3 regions of the Tenacibaculum sp. TB-53 genome follow, and region 1 is predicted to be linked to each of the others. Evidence: riboswitches for the same ligand, from Rfam matches in the RefSeq annotation. Region 1 holds a riboswitch; each other region holds the start of a gene.

Region 1 (6,908 bases):
ATTATTTTAGTAGATAGTAATAACTATAATTTCTTTCCTCCTTTAATCTACCAAGTATCCACAGGTTTTATGGAACCTTCTGCAATTAGTTATCCATTCAGAAAAATTTTAAGAAAATTTAAAAATGCTCGTTTTCGTCTGGGTACACTTGAAAAAGTTGTTCCAGAAGAAAATAAAATAGTGGTAAGTAATGGAGAAATAGCATATGATATCTTAGTAATGGCTACTGGTACAGAAAGTAATTTTTTCGGAAACAAAAACATTGAAAAGTACAGTTTACCAATGAAAACTATTAGTGACGCCTTGTCACTTAGAAATGTTATTTTAACTCGATTTGACCGTGCTACTAGAATTCACAATCCTGAAGAAAGAAAGAAGTGTTTAACTTTTGTTATCGCTGGTGCTGGTCCTACTGGGGTTGAACTTTCTGGTATTTTATCTGAAATTAAAACTTCAATTATCATAAAAGATTATCCAGAGTTAGATAAAAATGATTTTGGAGAAATTCATCTTATTGATGGTCAAAGCTCTGTATTAGCTCCAATGTCTAAAAGAGCACAAGAATATACCTCTAAAAAGTTAAGTGAACTCGGAGTAACATTAACGATGAACACCATGGTTAATGATTTTGATGGTGAAACTGTATATTTATCAAACGGAGAAGAAATACATACTAAAAACCTTATATGGGCTGCCGGTGTATCTGCTAAAACATTTGATGGTTTTTCAAAAGAAAGCTTTGGTGCTGGTAGAAGGTTAAAAACAAATCAGTTCAACCTAGTACATTCATATGATAATATTTATGCTTTAGGTGACTGTGCTTTGATTTTAGGAGATGAAAGCTATCCTAAAGGACATCCTCAATTAGCACAACCTGCATTACAACAAGCTAGAAACTTAGCTAAAAACCTTTCTAGAAAAGATACAAACTGGAAAACTTTTCAATATAATGATAAAGGTTCATTAGCTATTATTGGAAGAAATAAGGCTGTATTAGATTTCCCAGGACAAAAACAATCATTAAAAGGTTTTGTTGCATGGTTAATTTGGATTTTTGTACATATTATGGGGCTTGTAAACTTCAAAAACAAAGTAAGAACTCTATACAACTGGTTAGGCTATTACATATACAAAGACCAATATTTTAGAATGATTATTAAACCTACTCAAAGAGATACTAAATAAAATACGCATGAAAAATTTAAGCATTGTAGTAATACTACTTTTTACAATTATTACTGTTGGTTGTAATTCAGAAAAATCGAAAACCAATAAAAAAACAGAAGAAGTTGAACAAGTTGTATCTCCATCTGACACACTAACTAAACACCTAAAACCATTTAATCCTAATTTACCAACTATTGGACTTTTAATGTTTAATGGGGTTTTACAAGGAGAAGTTATAGCAACGTCAGATGTATTTGGAAAAGCAGATAAAGATGGCAAACAACTTTTTAATGTAGTAGCTATTGCTGAAACAGCTAAACCCATTACTACTGAAGAAGGAATGCATTTTGTTCCCGACTATACTTTTGAAAACTGCCCTAAACTAACAGCCTTGTTTGTACCAAGCGCTTACGACATGTACGCACAAGTACATAATAATAAAGTTGTAGATTTTATAAAGACAAAAAATCAAGAAACCCAATACACTGTTAGTAATTGTGCTGGAGCTAATTTAATTGGTAAATCTGGTATAGCAGATGGTCATAAAATTGTAACATGGATTGGTGGTGGTGAACAACTACAAAAAGACTATCCAAATTTAAAAGTGCAAAACGACAGCTTAGTGACTTTTGTTAAGGATGGTAAGTTTTTATCTTCAAACGGAAATTTAGCAAGCTATATTTCAGCATTAGAACTTCTCGAAATTATGACAAATACTGAACATAGAAAATTTGTTGAAAGCTATCTATACTTGGACCAACTTAAAAACTGGAAAAAATAAACATTAGTTATAAATTTTCTTTTTCAAACATAAGCATCAATTTATTGGTGCTTTTTTTATTACCAGTTCTAAAAAAATAATACATACATTTACCCCGATAAGTTCTTTACATACTTCATCAACCGAAAAGGTTTTACTTAACTGTAGATTAATAGGGAATCGTGTGCAAATCACGAACTGTCGCGCAACTGTAAGTAACACACCAAAAGTTTTTATCCTAGTATATCCACTGCCAAAAGCGGGAAGGATGATAAAAGCTGTTATAAGTCAGGAGACCTGCCTATTCGGATATTGACAATGCTTTCGCGATTTGAAGCTTTTGGGTCATACCGATGATATATTTTTAACGCACACTTTCTTTATGAAATGCTGTGCTTTTTTGGTATGTCATTATTTTTCCTCAAACATCTTATCGTTTTTAGCATTTCGAAGCATCTAAAAGAGCTTTTAAAATTAATGTTTAATTATAAAAGTTTAAAAGAAAATGCAAACGCACATTCTTGGCTATCCGCGTATTGGTAGCAACAGAGAACTCAAAAAAGCCTGCGAGCAATATTGGTCAGGCAAAACTAGTTTACAGGAACTTCTTGAAACAGGAAGAAATATCTGTCAACAAAATTGGAAAACACAACAAGAAGCAGGCATAGACCTTATTCCTTGTAATGATTTTTCTTATTATGATCAGGTGTTAGACATGACGCTTACTGTTGGAGCTATTCCTAAACGTTACAATGAAGTAATGTTAAAAACTTCAAATTCTGAACTTGACCTTTACTTTGCTATGGCAAGAGGATATCAAAAAGATGATCTTGATATCACTGCTATGGAAATGACTAAATGGTTTGACACCAATTACCATTATATCGTTCCTGAATTTTATAAAAATCAGGAATTCAAACTATTTTCTAACAAAATTGTTAATGAGTTTGTCGGAGCTAAACAAGCAGGGATTAATGCTAAGCCTGTAATTATTGGTTTGGTTAGCTACCTTCTTTTAGGTAAAGAAAAAGAAGAAGGTTTTGATAAATTAGATTTAGCCCCAAAACTACTCCCTGTATATATTGAAATTCTACAAGAACTTCAAACACAAGGTGCTGAATGGATTCAGTTTGACGAACCTTTTTTAGCATTAGATTTGAGTGAAAAAGCCAAAGAAACCTATCAATTTATCTATAATGAGATTAGAAAAAAGTTTCCTAAACTAAAGTTTATAGTTACTACTTATTTTGAAGGTTTAAAAGACAATCTTTCATTAGCTAACATACTTCCTTTAGACGCATTGCATATCGACTTAGTTCGCTGCGAAGAACAGCTAGATGATGTATTGAATACTCTTCCTAAAAATAGAATCTTATCGTTAGGTGTTGTAGATGGAAGAAACATTTGGAAAAATGACTTTAAAAAGTCATTACAGCTAATAAAAAAAGTCACTGATAAGTTAGGTTCTGAAAAAACCTTTATTGCTTCTTCTTGTTCTTTGTTGCATTCTCCTTGTGATTTAGATTTAGAGATCTCTCTTGACACTGACATTAAACAATGGCTTTCTTTTGCTAAACAAAAACTTACCGAAGTAAGCTTATTAAAAGAGTTATCTGAAAACACTAGTGATGAAAATATTTTAAATGCTTTTGAAGAAAATAAAAAAGCTATTGCCAATAGAAAATCTTCAGCATTAATCCATCATAACGATGTAAAACTACGTGTTGATTCCATTAACGAAACAGATTCTAGAAGAAAAAATAGTTTTTTAATTCGTAAAGAAGCACAAGAAAAAGTATTGAATTTACCGCTATTCCCTACTACAACCATTGGTTCCTTCCCTCAAACTAAAGAAGTAAGAAGCTGGAGAGCTCAATTTAAAAAAGGTATCTTAAGTAGTGAGGAGTACAAATTCCTACTAAAAAAAGAAACCCAAAAAACCATTCAATGGCAAGAAAAAATAGGGTTAGATGTATTAGTTCATGGTGAGTATGAGCGAAACGATATGGTAGAGTATTTTGGTGAACAACTTGCTGGAGTTACATTTACTAAAAAAGGTTGGGTTCAAAGTTATGGTAGTCGTTGTGTAAAACCTCCTATTATTTATGGGGATGTATACAGACCACACCCAATGACTGTTTATTGGTCACAATACGCACAATCTTTAACTGACAAATGGGTTAAAGGAATGCTTACAGGCCCTGTTACTATTTTACAATGGTCATTTGTTCGTGACGATCAACCTCGTAGCATTACTTGCCAACAAATTGCACTGGCTATACGTGATGAAGTTAGAGACCTAGAAAATGCTGGTATTAGAATTATTCAAATTGATGAGCCTGCTATAAGAGAAGGTTTACCGTTACGAAAATCAGGGTGGAATGATTATCTAAAGTGGGCTGTTGAAGCTTTTAAAATTTCATCTTGTGGTGTAAATGACGCTACACAAATACATACACATATGTGCTATTCTGAATTTAATGACATTATTCAAAGCATTGCTGATATGGATGCCGATGTAATTACTATTGAATGTTCTCGCTCTCAAATGGAGTTGTTAAACGCTTTTGCAGATTTCAAATATCCGAATGAAATTGGGCCTGGGGTTTATGACATCCACTCACCAAGAGTTCCTTCAAAAGAAGAAATGGTTGAATTACTACAAAAAGCACAAAAAGTTATTCCAGCTTCTCGTCTTTGGGTAAATCCTGATTGTGGTCTTAAAACTAGACATTGGGATGAAACTGAAAAAGCTTTAATAGCTATGGTTTCAGCTGCAAAAGAAGCCTATTTAAGCTATAATGCTAACACCTTAGAAACTGTAAATTAATAATAAAGTGCCTGAAATATTCTTTTCAGGCACTGATTATACTAACATATATAAAATGACCACAGAAGAAAAAATAGCAAAGTCGGAAACACGTATTTTCAAAGCCGTATTTCCAAATACAACCAATCATTATGACACCCTTTTTGGAGGAACCGCTATGCAACTAATGGATGAAGTTGCTTTTATTACAGCAACACGATTCTGCAGGCAAAAAGTTGTAACCGTAAGTAGTGATAAAATTGATTTTAAAAAGCCTATCCCTGCTGGAACTATTATTGAATTAGTAGGAAAAGTAAGTTATATAGGTAACAAAAGTTTAAAAGTTACTGTTAAAATTTTTACTGAACAGATGTACTCTCAACATAGAGAAAAAGCCATTGAAGGTGAATTCACCTTTGTTGCTATTGATGAAAATAAAACCCCTATTGCTGTCATAAAAACTGGCACTGAAGAACTACATTACTCACAAGAACATAACTAAAACTAAACAGAAATTTTGAAAATACAACCTCATAAAAGATTACATCTTCAAATAAAAATCTTTCGTAAGGTTAATATAGGCATCAGTGTACTGGTGCCTTTTTGTTTCTATTATCAACTCTTCTTCTTGGATTGTAGTCTCTACAAAGGACATTTCTAATAAACTACGTTTGATTTCAGTAGTAGGAGCTCCTTTTACTCGACAAACTCTGTGTAGGTATAAATTATGATTTTTAGCTAGTTCTATAAAGTTTTCTTCTTCTTTAAACGGTATAATAGTTGAAAACTTTCCATACTCCGACAATATTTCACTCACTCCTTTCAATAACTCTTCAAAAGATAATGAACTCGTAAAGCGCGCTTTGTTTCGCGATACATCTTCTGTTTCGTAGTTATCAGTATAAAATGGTGGATTGGATACAATTATATCATACTCTTCTTCATCTTCAGACATTTCTTCTGCAAATTCCACAAAAGAAGCATTGTAACAAAAGAGTCTATCTCCCCAATCAGACTGCTCAAAATTCTCAACCGTTTGCTCATAAGCGTTTGTATCAATCTCAACTGCATCAATAGTCATCGCATCACTTCGTTGTGCTAACATTAACGAAATGATTCCTGTACCAGAGCCAACATCTAATATTGTGTCTGGAAACTCTCCTAAATTACACCATGTTCCTAATAATACAGCATCAGTACCTATTTTCATCGCTGTTTTATCTTGATGCACTGTAAATTCTTTAAACTGAAATGGTTTCATTTATAAAAATTTTCCAAGAATTTTTTCTGCGTTGAAAAATAAGTACAACACAACAATTAATAAAACTACTAAAAACAACCCTCTTTTAGGATTCCCTCTTTTTCGATTACCGAAACGTCTTTTAAACTCCATTTCTTTATTTTCTAATTTCTACATTAATCACGTAAAATATCACGTTATAATTTTTGTTCCTCGTAACATTTCTCTTTTACCTGGAGGCCCGGGTAAACGCTCAACATCAAAACCTACTGCTTGCATTGCTCGTCGTACACTTCCCTTTGCTGAATAAGTTACTAAAACACCCTCTGGTTTTAACGCAGCAAACATAATTCTAAAAATATCCTCAGTCCACAAATCGGGTTGTACTCTTGCTCCAAAAGCATCAAAATAAATCAAATCAAAACTATTCTCATCGGTAATTTCAGCAAAAAATTGTTTGCGTTTAGTTAATGAAAAATTGGGAGTAATGTTGTGTTTTTCTTCCCAAGAAACTTCGTGAATTTTTTCAAAAAATTCTCTTTTATCATCGGCGTCCAACTCCGCAACATAATTTAATTTTGCTACTTCTTCTTTAGCTACAGGATATGCCTCTACTCCAACATAATCAATCTCCTTTTTAGCTTCCAATAACGTGATAAAAGAATTAAGTCCTGTACCAAAGCCTATTTCTAGAATAGAAACACTTTTAGTGTCTACATACTTCAGTCCATTTCTAATGAATACATGATATGCTTCTTGTATTGCTCCGTGTTTAGAATGATATTGTTCATTCCATTCTGGTAAATGAATGGTTGTAGAACCATCTGACGTTATGATAATTTCTCGTTTTATAACTAAACTATTTAATTAGTAATTTTTTAATCCTAGGTATTGGTCCAGTGCAAGTTGTTTTATGACAGGCAATACAACTA
Region 2 (6,908 bases), 140 kb from region 1:
AAATGGAGTTCAAAACAACAGGTTTTTAAAGTCTTCATTAGATTTAAGTACTAAATCTGCAAGAAACACTGGATTAGAAACTACGAAGTTAGATAAAATAAGATTAAATGACGATGAAGAGCCTTGGATAAGTGGTGCTGCTGAGGTATATGCAATAACATCTGGTATTAAAGATGATAAAAATAACCCTGAAATTAAGATAATACCTATGTATTATTTAGATCATGACGATACTGATTATTACCCGAATCAAATATTATTGTTTTGGGATGATTATCAATATCAAGCAGCAAATATTCAGTTATTTGAAAAAGATGACAATACAAATTATAAAGACTTAGTTTCTGCTATTGTAAATGGAGTTTTTCAAATTATAGGAACAGTTTCAACACAACCTTGGGTTAATGTTTTGGGTCAGGTTGCTGGAGCAATAATTCAAGCGATGCCTGATAGCTGGTATGCCAATAATGATGATTATGTAGATTCGTTTTATACAATTGAAAAAAATAAGAGTTACTATAATTATTATGGAGCTAGAAGAAATGCAAAGGTGAACTTATCTCCTTTTTATGTAGCTCCAAATTAAAAAATAAATTTAAAGGAATAACAAAAACCTCGCCAATAAGCGAGGTTTTCTTTACAACTAAAATTTGAAAAAAAAACTAAGAATTTTTCTTAGTAAGCGTCTTCATGTACAGCTTTGATAGCTCTACCAGAAGGTTCGTTTTGGTTTTGAAAACTTTTATCCCAAGCCAGTGCGGTAGGGGTGCTACAAGCAATTGAAGGCACAGACGGAACTGTTAAAGCAGCAGTTTCACTTGGAAAATGCTCTTCAAATATTGAACGATAATAGTATTCTTCTTTAGCTCTTGGTGTTTGTGTAGGAAAGCGATGTGGAGCATTTGCCATCATTTCGTCAGTAATAGCAGCTTCTACAACTTCCTTTAAGGTGTCAATCCAGTTGTAGCCAACTCCGTCAGAAAATTGTTCTTTTTGTCTCCAAGCTACTTCTTTTGGTAAATAGCTCTCAAAAGCTTTACGTAACACCCATTTTTCCATACGTTCACCATTAATCATTTTGTCTTCTGGGTTAATACGCATTGCTACATCCATAAATTCTTTATCTAAAAATGGTACACGACCTTCAATTCCCCAAGCCATTAAGCTTTTATTGGCGCGTAAACAATCGTATTGATACAATTTATCTAATTTTCGTACAGTTTCTTTATGGAATTCTTCTGCATTAGGGGCTTTATGGAAGTATAAATATCCTCCAAAAAGTTCATCAGCACCTTCGCCAGATAAGACCATTTTTATTCCCATAGATTTAATAACACGTGCCATTAAATACATTGGAGTAGAGGCACGAACTGTTGTAATATCGTAAGTTTCCAGGTTGTAAATAACATCTTTTATTGCGTCTAAGCCTTCTTGAATAGTAAAGGTTATTTCATGATGAATAGTATCAATATATTCCGATACTTTTTTAGCTGCAGCTAAATCAGGTGAACCTTCTAAACCAATAGAAAATGAATGTAATTGCGGATACCAAGCAGCATCTTTATCACCAGATTCTACGCGTTTAGCAGCATATTTTTTTGCAATAGCAGAGGTGATGGAAGAATCCAATCCACCTGAAAGTAATACTCCATAAGGTACATCACTCATTAGTTGCCTATGAACAGCGGCTTCTAAAGCATCGCGAACTTCATCTATGGAGGTCTTATTGTCTTTCACAGCTTCGTATTCCATCCAATCACGAGAATACCATTTTTGTAATCCGTCTTCACGCGTATAATAGTGTCCTGGAGGAAAAATTTCGATTTTGTTACAAACTCCTTCTAGCGCTTTTAACTCAGAGGCCACATAAAAAGTTCCGTGTTTATCCCATCCCATGTATAAAGGAATAATTCCCATATGGTCACGAGCTACTAAATATTCATCTGTAATTGAATCGTACACAGCAAAACCAAAAATCCCGTTTAAATCATCTAAAAACTCAACTCCCTTTTCTTTGTATAAAGCTAAGATAACCTCACAATCAGATTTAGTTAAAAACTCATGTTTTTCCTTAAGTTGTTTTCTTATTTCTTTATGATTATATATTTCTCCATTAGCAGCTAAGACAAATCTACGGTCATGGCTAAATAGAGGTTGTTGTCCAGAGGCAGGATCAACAATTGCTAGTCGCTCATGTGCCATAATTGTTTTTTCATCGCTATAAATTCCACTCCAGTCTGGACCTCTATGGCGAACTTTCTTAGCCATTTCTAATAATTGAGGTCTTAATTTATCTGAAGATTGTTTTAAATCAAACGCACATACAATTCCACACATAATTTTAATTTTATTGTTTATTATAATGCAAATAACTGAATGATGTTTTTGTTTTTAAACAATTATGCTTTTTTTGGTTATATATTGTAACTTTAAAAGTTGAAAAACATATTTTAATTAACTTTAATTTGCGTTTTAAGCTATTATTATTCTACTTTTTAATTATTCTTATAACAATTATGAGAGTTTACTTTTATCGAAAAAGAAGGAAGTATAATTTTAACAGTAAAATTAGTGTTTCTTTCCTACGACTAAAATATATTTGCCGCGGTTTTTCTTTATTGTAAAGAAAATTAAAAGGGAATTAGGTGAGAATCCTAAACTGTACCCGCAACTGTAAACTTAGTCTATTAAAATTATAGATACTTGTTATTTCTTACGCCACTGTTTTTACGGGAAGGTAGTAGCAAGATGTTAGTCAGGAGACCTGCCAAAATTTAATTCATTGCTTTTCTTTCGGGTTAAAAGAAGAAGCAGTAAAGAACATTTGAAATATAATGTTTGTATTTTTTTGTTTTCAGAAACTTTAAATTTAATTATAATAATGATACGTAATTATAGTATTGTATTGGTATGTTTAATATCAGTTTTTTTTTCATGTTCAAGTGATTCAACGAAACAAGAACCAACTCCAATTTATGATAATTCTTTTATACTAAGTTATGAGGGGGACAAAACAGTGGTAGGGCATTTAGATGAAAGTCAAGTTTTTACCCTAAATGTATATGAGTCTCTAAATAAAAATTCAATATCTTTTACAAACTTTGAAAATAGTTTATTCATAGTGTCTCAAGACGGACCTAATTTTGTTACAAAATTAAACTTAAAAGATCTTGCAGAAGAAGTAACAGTGACTACATCTAAGGTAAGTAGCCCTTCGTACTTGGCCATGTACTCAGAAACTGATGGAGTAATCATTTCTACTGGTGGAAGAGGAAGACGAAGAACATATGATTTATCGTTTTTTAATGTAAGTGAAGGAGTTAAAGATAAAATTGATGGAGTTTCTTCAAAAGTATTGTTTTCAAAATCAGGAGTATTGGTAGATGGAGAAAACATATTGATTGCTGACGATAAAGAGTTGAAAGTATTAAATATCAAAGATAAGTCAATAAAAACCACAGTAATATTTGATGATGTAATTTCAGGAATCTTAAAAGATAAAAACAATAAAATTTGGATAGGAACTGAGAAAAGAATTGGAGATGCTAAGTTTGTAAGTTTGACAACTGATTATGGTATTGATGAAATGGTTACATTAACAGGAGTGAATTTATATAAGAATAGTATGCTTTCTGTAAGTGAGTCAGGTAGTAATGTTTATTGGTCAGAAGTGTCAACAGGAGTGATTCACCGTTTTAACACAGAAACAAAAAAAGCAGAAGAATTTATTAATCCAACTACAGAAGGAATAATGCTTACAACTGTTATAAGAGAGCATCCTATTACAGAAAAAGTATATGTTTTAGGCGCAGAAGATTTTTTTGATACGGAAAAAAGTATACTTACTATATATAATGAAGATAAATCTGTTTTTAAAACTGTAAAAGGAATAGGTAACTCGCCAATAGATATTTTCTTCTCTAAAGAAGATTTTTCTGTAAATTAAGTATTGTTTATTTATTTTTAATACAAAAAAGTTTGTAAAATCAAAATCACTTTATACATTTGTAGCATAATGATAAAACAACAATTAAATAACTGGTGGTGGAAAACTCATAACTTACGTTAGTGAGACCATCTTGTTATATCTATAATACAACGAAAAGGCTTATCTCATGATAAGCCTTTTTTGTTTTTTACATATTAAATAAAATGAAAAAAATTACCTTTAAAACAATAGCAAAAAAACAATTGGCAGATATGATAACGCCAGTTAGCTTGTATTTAAGAACAAGAGACAAGTATGCGAATAGTTTGCTGTTAGAAAGTTCAGATTATCATAGTAAAGAAAATAGTTATTCGTTTTTGTGTATAGAACCTTTGATAACCATCAAGGCAGAAAATGATGAATTGTTATTGTCGTATCGAAAAGAAGAATTAGAAAGAGAGCCTATTCAAAGAAATTTTTATAAGAAGTTTGATGCGTATAGCAATGTTATTTCGATAAATTGTTCAGAGGAAATAAAATCATTTAATGGATTGTATGGTTATACAACTTTTGATGCGGTTCAATACTTTGAAACAATTCAGTTAAAATCAGATAAAGCACCTTCTGAAATTCCAGTATTACAGTATAGCTTTTTCCGATTTATTGTAGCAATCAATCATTTTAAAAATGAAATGATTTTGATAGAAAATATACCAGAAGGAGAAGAATCTCGATTATCAGAAATAGAAAACTTAGTAAACTCTCAATCTTTTGCTAAATATGACTTCGTTTTTGAAGGAGAAGAAACTTCGAATATCACGGATGAGGAATTTAAGCAAAGTGTAACAAAAGCAAAGGAACACTGTAAAAGAGGAGATGTTTTTCAGTTGGTTTTATCACGTCAATTTCAACAAAAATTTAAAGGAGATGAATTTAATGTGTACAGAGCATTACGCTCTATAAACCCTTCTCCATATTTATTTTATTTTGACTACGGAAGCTTTAAATTGATGGGGTCTTCGCCAGAAGCACAAATTAAGATAAATGAAGGTCAGGCTATTATTAATCCAATTGCAGGAACCTTTAGAAGAACAGGTGATGATGAAAAAGATAGGGAGTTGGCGAAAGAGTTAGCAAATGACCCGAAAGAAAATGCAGAACATGTAATGTTGGTTGATTTAGCGAGAAATGATTTAAGTAAACATGCAACCAATGTAACAGTTGAAACCTACAAAGAGGTTCAATATTTTAGTCATGTAATTCACTTGGTATCAACAGTAACAGGTAAAATTACAGGAAACCCAATAGAAATTGTTGGAGATACATTTCCAGCAGGAACATTAAGTGGAGCACCAAAATACAAAGCCATGGAATTGATAGATACATACGAAAATCAAACTCGTGGATTTTATGGAGGATGTGTTGGTTTTATTGGACTGAACGGAAATGTAAATCAAGCCATAGCAATTCGTTCTTTTGTAAGTAAAAATAATACTTTGTTTTACCAAGCAGGTGCAGGAATTGTAATTAATTCTAAAGAAGAAAACGAACTACAAGAAGTAAATAATAAGTTAGCAGCACTTAAAAAAGCATTGGTGTTAGCAGAAGAAATATAAAATTAGAATTGAGATGTTTGTATTTACATGTAGGATATACATGTTTTATTATTACTCAAACCTCAATACTCAATACTATAAATATGAAGATATTAATATTAGATAATTACGACTCATTTACCTATAATTTGGTACATTATGTGGAGGATATAACAGGAAAGTTGCCAGATGTGTATCGTAACGATGAAATTTCAGTAGATGAAATTAAAAAATACGATGCTATTATTCTGTCACCAGGACCAGGTATTCCTGATGAAGCAGGTATTTTAAAGGAAACTATAAAAACCTATGCAGGTAAAATTCCAATTTTTGGAGTGTGTTTGGGTTTGCAAGCAATAACGGAAGTTTTTGGAGGTAAGTTAGAAAACTTGAACGATGTATTTCATGGAGTAGCTACTGAAATGAAAGTGACTAAAAATAATGCAATTACCTTTAAAGATATTTCAGAAACTTTTGAAGCTGCACGTTATCACTCTTGGATTGCTTCACACAACAACTTTCCTGAGGAACTAGAAATAACAGCAGTTGATGAAGAAGGAAGCATTATGGCATTACGCCATAAAGAATTTGCTATTGAAGCAGTACAGTTTCACCCAGAAAGTATTTTAACTCCAGACGGAAAAAAAATGATTCAGAATTTTATTGCTTTTGCCGAAAGCCAAAAGCCAAAAGCTTAAAGCTATTGATATGAAAAAAATACTAAACACCCTATTTGAACAAAAACGATTGACCAAGGAACAATCGAAAGAAGTTTTGATAAATATTGCACAAGAAAAATACAATGCTTCACAAATAGCTGCATTCATTACCGTGTTTTTAATGCGACCAGTTTCGGTTGATGAATTATCAGGGTTTAGAGAAGCTTTATTAGAATTAGCGATAAAGGTAGATTTATCAGATTTTAATACGATTGATTTATGCGGAACAGGGGGAGATGGAAAAAATACGTTCAACATTTCAACATTAACCTCATTTATTGTGGCGGGAACAGGACATAAAGTTGCAAAACATGGAAATTATGGTGTGTCTTCTGCATCAGGTTCTTCTAATATGTTAGAGTTTTTAGGATACAATTTCACAAATGATGAGACTACGTTAAAGCGTCAGTTAGAAGAAGCAAATATTTGTTTTTTACACGCACCGTTATTTCATCCGGCGATGAAAGTTGTAGCACCTATTCGAAGAGAATTAGGAGTAAAAACATTTTTTAACATGTTGGGGCCATTGGTAAATCCAAGTCGTCCACAAAATCAATTGGTGGGCGTATTTAATTTAGAGGTTGCCAGAGTGTACAATTATATGTTGCAACAATCTGAAGTAAATTATGGTGTGGTACATGCATTAGATGGGTACGACGAAATATC
Region 3 (6,908 bases), 1.0 Mb from region 1:
AAAAAGCAAAATAGGCTAATGCTGCAATGCTTCCGACTACAATTCCTACTAAAGAAAAATAGCGACTGCTTTTGTTGAGTATTTCAGGAGAATGATCTACCCATTTAGGACACGGAATTCGTGTAAAAAACAATACAGCTGTTAAAAAATAATGGATTTGTCTTTTTATCATAACTAGGCTTCACTAACATTGGCACTTTTAAAAGTAGCCATTTCGTTTAAAAAGTTCACACTCGACTGAATAATAGGAAAGGCAACCGCACAACCTGTACCTTCACCTAAACGTAAGCCTAAATTTAAAAGAGGTTCAGCGTTTAAAAATTCTAACATTTTTTGATGCCCTTGTTCTCCTGAATTATGACAGAAAATACAATAGTCTAAAATATCAGATTCCATTGCATGCCCTGCTAATAGGGCAGCAGTCACAATAAAACCATCAATAAGTAAAGTCATTTTTAAAGAAGCAGCTTCTAACATAGCACCACACATCATTACAATTTCAAATCCGCCAAAGGCAGTTAAGGCTTCCATAGGTGTTGAAATAGAATCGGCGTGTAACTTATAGACTTCACATAATGTGTCGATTTTTGTTTGTAGTCCTTTATCATCTACTCCAGTACCTCTACCCACACAGTTTTCAATAGGTGTATTGGTAAAATAACTCATTAACAAAGCCGCAGATGACGTATTGCTAATACCCATTTCACCAAAACCAATAACATTACAACCTTCACTATACACCTTTCTTACCAATTGTCTTCCTTTTTCTAAAGCTTCTTGGCATTGTTTTGAGGTCATAGCTTTGGTAGTGCTATAATCTTGAGTTCCTTTCGCTATTTTAGCATTGGTAAGTTGTGGATGCTCTTCAAAATCAGCATTTACACCAGCATCTATAATATTTAAATGAATGTTATTCTGTTTACAAAACACATTAATAGCAGCACCTCCTTGCAAAAAGTTAAACACCATTTGTTGCGTAACTTCTTGTGGGTACGGACTCACTTTTCCCGTAGTAGCAATTCCATGATCTCCTGCAAAAACCATAATTGTAGGTTTTGAGAGTACAGGTGTAGTGGTATTTTGAATTAAACCAATTTGCATGGCAATACTTTCTAAAGTACCTAAAGCACCAATTGGTTTGGTTTTGAAGTTGATTTCTTCTTGAAGTTCGTTCTGTAAATCTTTTGATATAGGAGTTATTGTTGTTGTCATGTGTTATTTTAAAGTTAAAGGAAGTCCAGATACCATAAAAGTTGCTTTATCAGCCAATTTTGCTATGTATTGGTTCGTCCAGCCTTGTAGTTGTGTGAATTTTCTTCCAGATTCAGAATTGGCATGTAATCCCATACCAATTTCATTAGAAATGATGATAATATTGGCGTCAATTTCAACCAACTTGTTAATTTCTTCTTTAGCAATTTCTAGCGCTTTTTCAATATCATATTTTGTATCTACAAAGAAGTTTGTTAGCCATAATGTAACACAATCAACAACCACCGTTTGTTTTTCAGAGATCACCTTACTTAACCATTTTTCTTCTTCAACAGTGGTCCAGCGTTCATCTCTATCAGAAATATGTCTGTCAACTCGTTGCTTGAAACCTTCATCCCAAATACGAGAGGTGGCTAGGTAAATAGGGGTGTCAGATAAAGATTCGGCTAGCTTTTGAGCATAGCTACTTTTGCCTGAGCGTTCACCTCCTGAGATATAATATATCATGAAATCGCATTTTATGTTGACACAAAGATTGGAAAGATTTTTAATAAAAAACAAATTAAAATAGAGAACTGTTTATTTTTGCTGAACTAAAACCACGAATTATGACAGTATCTTCTTTTATGCCAGCAGTAACCCAAATGATTTATGACATGGGGTTACAAGATTATTTAAACGGAATAACTTTTGAGTGCCCAGAAGTAGCTCTAAAAGAAAAAGAAGTAGCTGTTCGATATAAGTTGGAAGGAAAAGTGTTAACGAGTAAAGAGATAACAGCTATTTTCTCTAAAACCAAGGCAGAAGGAAAGACGTTGTATTATGTGGATGAACCTGTTTTAGAACGTATCGCACCCGACATTGTTTTTACACAAGATGTATGTGATGTTTGCCAGATAGATACAGAATCTGTGGCAAAATCAGCTTATAAATTACCTAAAGTTCCAGAATTAATATCAATTACTCCAAATTCTTTAGAAGATGTTTTTGAGAATGCATTGACCATTGCAAAAGCTATGAAGCAGGAAGCGGTAGGAGAGGCATATGTGAGTGGATTGAAAAAGCGTATTTATGATATTGTGGATGTACAACGTGAACATAGAATCCAATCGAAAAGTGTGATGTTATTAGAGTGGATAGCCCCGTTGTTTAACTGCGGGCACTGGATTCCTCATCAAATAGGCTATGCTGGAGGAATTGATTTGTTATCGCATCCATCAGGAGATAGTATTGTAATTTCTTGGGATAAAATTGTAAAATACAATCCAGAGGTATTGATTATCGCTCCTTGCGGATACGGAATTGATAGAACTCTAGAGGATATGAAATTTTTAGAAGAAAGGGAAGAATGGACGTCTTTAAGAGCAGTAAAAAATAAACAAGTGTACATTGCCGACTTTGCCATGTTTACACAATCTTCTGCTGGTACTTTGGTGGAAGGAATTGAATGCTTAGCAAAAATGATTCATCCAGATTATTATACGATTTCAGAAAACTTACAAACAAAATTCGCAAATTATCATGACTTGATGGTTGCTAATTTATAAGAATACTATACATTTGCCGTGATTTTTGGTTTTTCTTTAATCATCTATTAAAGAGAATTAAAAGGGAATTCGGTGCAAAACCGAAGCTGTTCCCGCAACTGTAAGCTATTAAGCTTGTAACAAATACTCAAACCACTGTTTTTTTAATGGGAAGGTATGTTACAAGACGCAAGCCAGGAGACCTGCCAATTATTATAATTTAATTAAAACTTTCGGGATAAAAGTTTAATGTATAATGAAGAAAATAACAATAATATTTATACTGTTTTTTACAACTAATCTTTTTTCCCAAAAAGATACTATAACTGTTAATAAATTAAAAGAGGTAATAGTTAACGGGAAGAGAAATGTAGAAAAAAAACGCATTGCTACAAAAGAATTAAAGATTGGAGTTAAAGAACAAACAAAAAACCCTATCAACTTAACAAACCTTCTACGATATAATAGTCCAATAGCTTTTAGAGATTATGGAAATGGAGGTGTGAGTACCGCTCGTTTTAGAGGAACATCGGCTTCAAATACGTTGGTTTTATGGAATGGTATTCCCATTAATGCTGTAGGAAGCGGACAAACAGATTTTAATTCATTATCTGCAAGCTTGAATGATAATATCATTGTTCAAAGTGGAGGAAATAGTGCTGAATATGGTTCTGGTGCCATTGGTGGTACGGTACACTTGAAAGATGAATTGTTGTTTAAAGAGCATCAAAAATTTCAATTATTTACTTCTTACGGAAGTTACAATACAACGTCTAATTTTTTTAAAAGCTCAGTAGGAACAGATAAGTGGAGTATAAAATTAGCTTCTACGTTTAATTATTCCGATAATGATTACACATATATTGATGAGCGGTATAAAGATGATTATGGAAACCTACTAACTAATGAAAATGGTAATTACAAAAACTACGGAATTAATTTTGTCATAGGTTATAAGTTTACTCCTACAAATACTTTATCGTTTTATTCGACCGCTTACTATGGAAATCGTTTTTTTTCCAACGGTTTCCCAAATCCATCTGCGAGTAGCGAACGAAATGAAGATTTCAATGAACGAAATTTATTACAATGGAAGTATGCGTTTTCGTCACAGTTTAAACAGGAGTTAAACTTAGCCTATCTAACACAAAAGTATAGTTATTATAGGAATAAGGATGTTGAAAATTTTGAATTTGGAAAGTCAAAAAATGTATTTATAAACCACTCTTTAACTTATAGATCATCTAATGTTTTGTCGTTTAATTACAAAACTATTTATGAAAATATAAACGGCAGTAGTTCTGATATAGGTACTGAAATAAGAAATTCAGTTGCTTTTGTAGGAAGTGTTAAATATCAACCTACTGAAAAATTAATAACGAATTTACAAGTTAGAAAAGAAATTAATTCAGATTTTAATGTGCCTCTGTCTTTATTCGTAGGAGGAGAATATAGATTAGCTAATCAATTAAACATCCTAGCCAATTTTTCAACAAATTATCGAGTACCTACTTATAATGAAATGTATTGGCCTGTAGTAGGAAATTTAAACTTAATACCAGAAAATTCAAAACAAGGGGAATTGGGAGCTTCTCTTAAAAATGAAAATATAAATATAACATCTACATTATTTTATATCCATATTAATGATAAAATTCTTTGGTTACCAACAGGTGGCAGCAATTTGTGGAGACCAAGAAATGTAGGTGATGTGGTTAATAAAGGAATTGAAACTTATGTGAGTTTTAAGAAAGAGATAGGAGAACATATAGTTGACTTCTCTTCCAATTATACGTTTACGTTAGCGGAAAATATAGAAACAAGAAAAGTATTACCATTTGCACCAAAGCATTTATTAAATTTTAATGTGGGATATGATTATAAAAGGATGAAAATTTTTATACAAAGTTTATATCAAAGTAGTGTATATACAAACCCAACAAACTCAAAAACTTATTCTGTAAAATCGGTAAATGTTCAAAACTTAGGAGTAACCTTTAAGTTATCTAGAGAACAATCAAAACTTCCAACGATAGGATTCATGCTTAATAATATATTTAATGAAGTGTATTATTTCTCAAATTTGCGTCCTATGCCAGGAACAAATTTTAATATCAATTTAAATTATAAATTTTAAACCAATGAAAATAACAAAACTACTTTTACAACTTTTTTTAATAAGTATAGTACTTATCTCTTGTTCTAGTGAAGATAAAATAGTTGAAGTAATTAGAGACAAATACGATAATGGAGTTATTGTAAGTGGAGAAGGACTTTATGGAAATAAAGATGGATTTATTTCTTACGTGAATAATGAGTTATCTGAGTCACAAAATTTTATTTATGCAGGTAAAAATGGAGCATTGTTAGCAGGATTAATTCAATCAATAGCTTTTTCTGAAACAGATGCTTATATCATTTTAAATGATGCTAATATGATTGTAATTGCAGATAGATATACTTTTAAAAAGAAGGGACAAATTACAACAGGGTTAAACAATCCAAGATATATGACTATTGTAAATGGAAAAGGATATGTTACAAACTGGGGTGATGGTGCAAATGAGAATGATGATTATGTAGCTATTATAGATATTGAAACTAATACTATTGAAGAGAATACAATTTCACTAGCTAATGGTGTAGAGCAAATTGTAAATAAAGGTAATAAATTATATATCTCACATAAAGGAGGTTGGTCATCAAACAACATTGTTTCTGTAGTAGATTTAAATAATAATAATGTAGTATCAACAATAACAGTAAAAGATAATCCTGATGATATGGCTTTTGATGCTACAGGTAATTTAATTGTTTTGTCTGAAGGTAAACCTTTAGAATATGGACCAGCTCCATACTATAAAGCTACTAAAAATACTCCTTCTTCAATTTCTATTATTAATACAACTGATAATACAATAATCAAAGAATTAGCTTTTCCTGAAAATAAAAGGGCTACTTATTTAGCATATTCTAATAACAAAATATATTATTATCAAGGAAATACAGATAAAGTTTACGGTATTAAAGAGACAGCAAATGAGTTAGCTGAAGAAGGTATTGATGTAGGAGTTATTTATGGAATGAATGTAAGAGATAATCAATTATTTGTTGCTGAATATGAATTTCAAGAAGTAAGTGAGTTAATGGTGTATGATATTAATACTAAGAATAAAATATATTCAACAGAAGTAGGAGTAGGAGCTTCAAAAATTTATTTTAATTAAGTCGTCCCCTAGAAAAGGGAAATATTGCTATGCATAAGCTCACCAATTTGGTGAGCTTGTTTTTTATAAAAACTTTTCTTGTATTTCTTTAGAAGGAACCATACAGGCATCTTTTTTACCAAACCATTTATAGCGATTTTTAGCAATGTAATCGTATACTAAGTTTCTAAAACTCTCTGGAAATATCAAAAAAAATTGCGTTAATTTCCAAACTCCACCAAAATCATTCATAATTTTTAACGCAGCTGTAGATTTAATATCATAAGCAACATTTGGCTCGTATAAAATAATAGAATCAACCTTGGAAGTGTCTATCCCTAAATATTGTGTTATTTCTTTTCCTATATCCGATTGAAGAGAAGTAAAAACAAACTGATTTTTAACATCATATTTTATAACTTTTAGCACACTATCGTTGCAAAAATTACAGACACCATCAAATAAAATCACTTTTTTATTACTAGGTAAATTGTTCATATTTAATTTTTTTCAAAAAATTAAGTGTTAACTTGTAACATAAATCAAAATTAAGCGTCTTGTAAGAAAGTAAATAATGATTTAACAATAATTTATTAGTAGATTAGAAGAATTAGTATTTATTTTTTATTTAAAAATTAACTAACACTATGATTCGAATAGAAAATCTTCACAAATCTTATCCTATAGGAAAAGACTCACTTCATGTTTTAAAAGGATTAGATTTACATATAAAAGAAGGCGAATTTGTATCAATTATGGGGTCTTCAGGATCGGGGAAATCTACCTTATTAAATATTGTAGGTTTATTAGATACACATGATGAAGGAAACTATTACTTAAACGGACAGTTGATAGAAAACTTAAATGAAAAGAAAGCTGCAGTATTACGTAATAAGTTTTTAGGATTCGTTTTTCAGTCATTCAATTTGATTTCTTATAAAACAGCTTTAGAAAATGTAGCATT

The links. A riboswitch is a leader RNA that binds a small molecule or an ion and turns the genes downstream of it on or off. The one in region 1 is predicted to bind cobalamin.
Region 2: linked by a shared signal. The riboswitch ahead of AC3VJB_RS08910 (NHL repeat-containing protein) and the one ahead of metE (5-methyltetrahydropteroyltriglutamate--homocysteine S-methyltransferase) in region 1 are both predicted to bind cobalamin.
Region 3: linked by a shared signal. The riboswitch ahead of AC3VJB_RS04805 (TonB-dependent receptor plug domain-containing protein) and the one ahead of metE (5-methyltetrahydropteroyltriglutamate--homocysteine S-methyltransferase) in region 1 are both predicted to bind cobalamin.

The regions. Positions count from the first base shown of each region.
Region 1 covers NZ_CM202790.1:2,093,483-2,100,390, forward strand. Annotated here, with positions in the region: gene AC3VJB_RS09540 (NAD(P)/FAD-dependent oxidoreductase) at 1-1,185, shown strand, start outside; gene AC3VJB_RS09545 (DJ-1/PfpI family protein) at 1,193-1,948, shown strand; cobalamin riboswitch at 2,060-2,246, shown strand; gene metE (5-methyltetrahydropteroyltriglutamate--homocysteine S-methyltransferase) at 2,433-4,757, shown strand; gene AC3VJB_RS09555 (acyl-CoA thioesterase) at 4,813-5,238, shown strand; gene AC3VJB_RS09560 (tRNA1(Val) (adenine(37)-N6)-methyltransferase) at 5,278-5,997, opposite strand; gene mnmC2 (tRNA (5-methylaminomethyl-2-thiouridine)(34)-methyltransferase MnmC2) at 6,169-6,828, opposite strand; gene AC3VJB_RS09570 (hypothetical protein) at 6,836-6,908, opposite strand, start outside.
Region 2 covers NZ_CM202790.1:1,953,199-1,960,106, reverse strand. Annotated here, with positions in the region: gene AC3VJB_RS08920 (DUF3103 family protein) at 1-586, shown strand, start outside; gene asnB (asparagine synthase B) at 676-2,337, opposite strand; cobalamin riboswitch at 2,589-2,786, shown strand; gene AC3VJB_RS08910 (NHL repeat-containing protein) at 2,882-3,946, shown strand; gene AC3VJB_RS08905 (anthranilate synthase component I family protein) at 4,153-5,544, shown strand; gene AC3VJB_RS08900 (anthranilate synthase component II) at 5,628-6,221, shown strand; gene trpD (anthranilate phosphoribosyltransferase) at 6,232-6,908, shown strand, end outside.
Region 3 covers NZ_CM202790.1:1,052,141-1,059,048, reverse strand. Annotated here, with positions in the region: gene AC3VJB_RS04825 (adenosylcobinamide-GDP ribazoletransferase) at 1-172, opposite strand, end outside; gene cobT (nicotinate-nucleotide--dimethylbenzimidazole phosphoribosyltransferase) at 175-1,212, opposite strand; gene AC3VJB_RS04815 (bifunctional adenosylcobinamide kinase/adenosylcobinamide-phosphate guanylyltransferase) at 1,216-1,719, opposite strand; gene AC3VJB_RS04810 (ABC transporter substrate-binding protein) at 1,821-2,759, shown strand; cobalamin riboswitch at 2,769-2,963, shown strand; gene AC3VJB_RS04805 (TonB-dependent receptor plug domain-containing protein) at 2,995-4,875, shown strand; gene AC3VJB_RS04800 (YncE family protein) at 4,880-5,965, shown strand; gene AC3VJB_RS04795 (thiol-disulfide oxidoreductase DCC family protein) at 6,029-6,442, opposite strand; gene AC3VJB_RS04790 (ABC transporter ATP-binding protein) at 6,592-6,908, shown strand, end outside.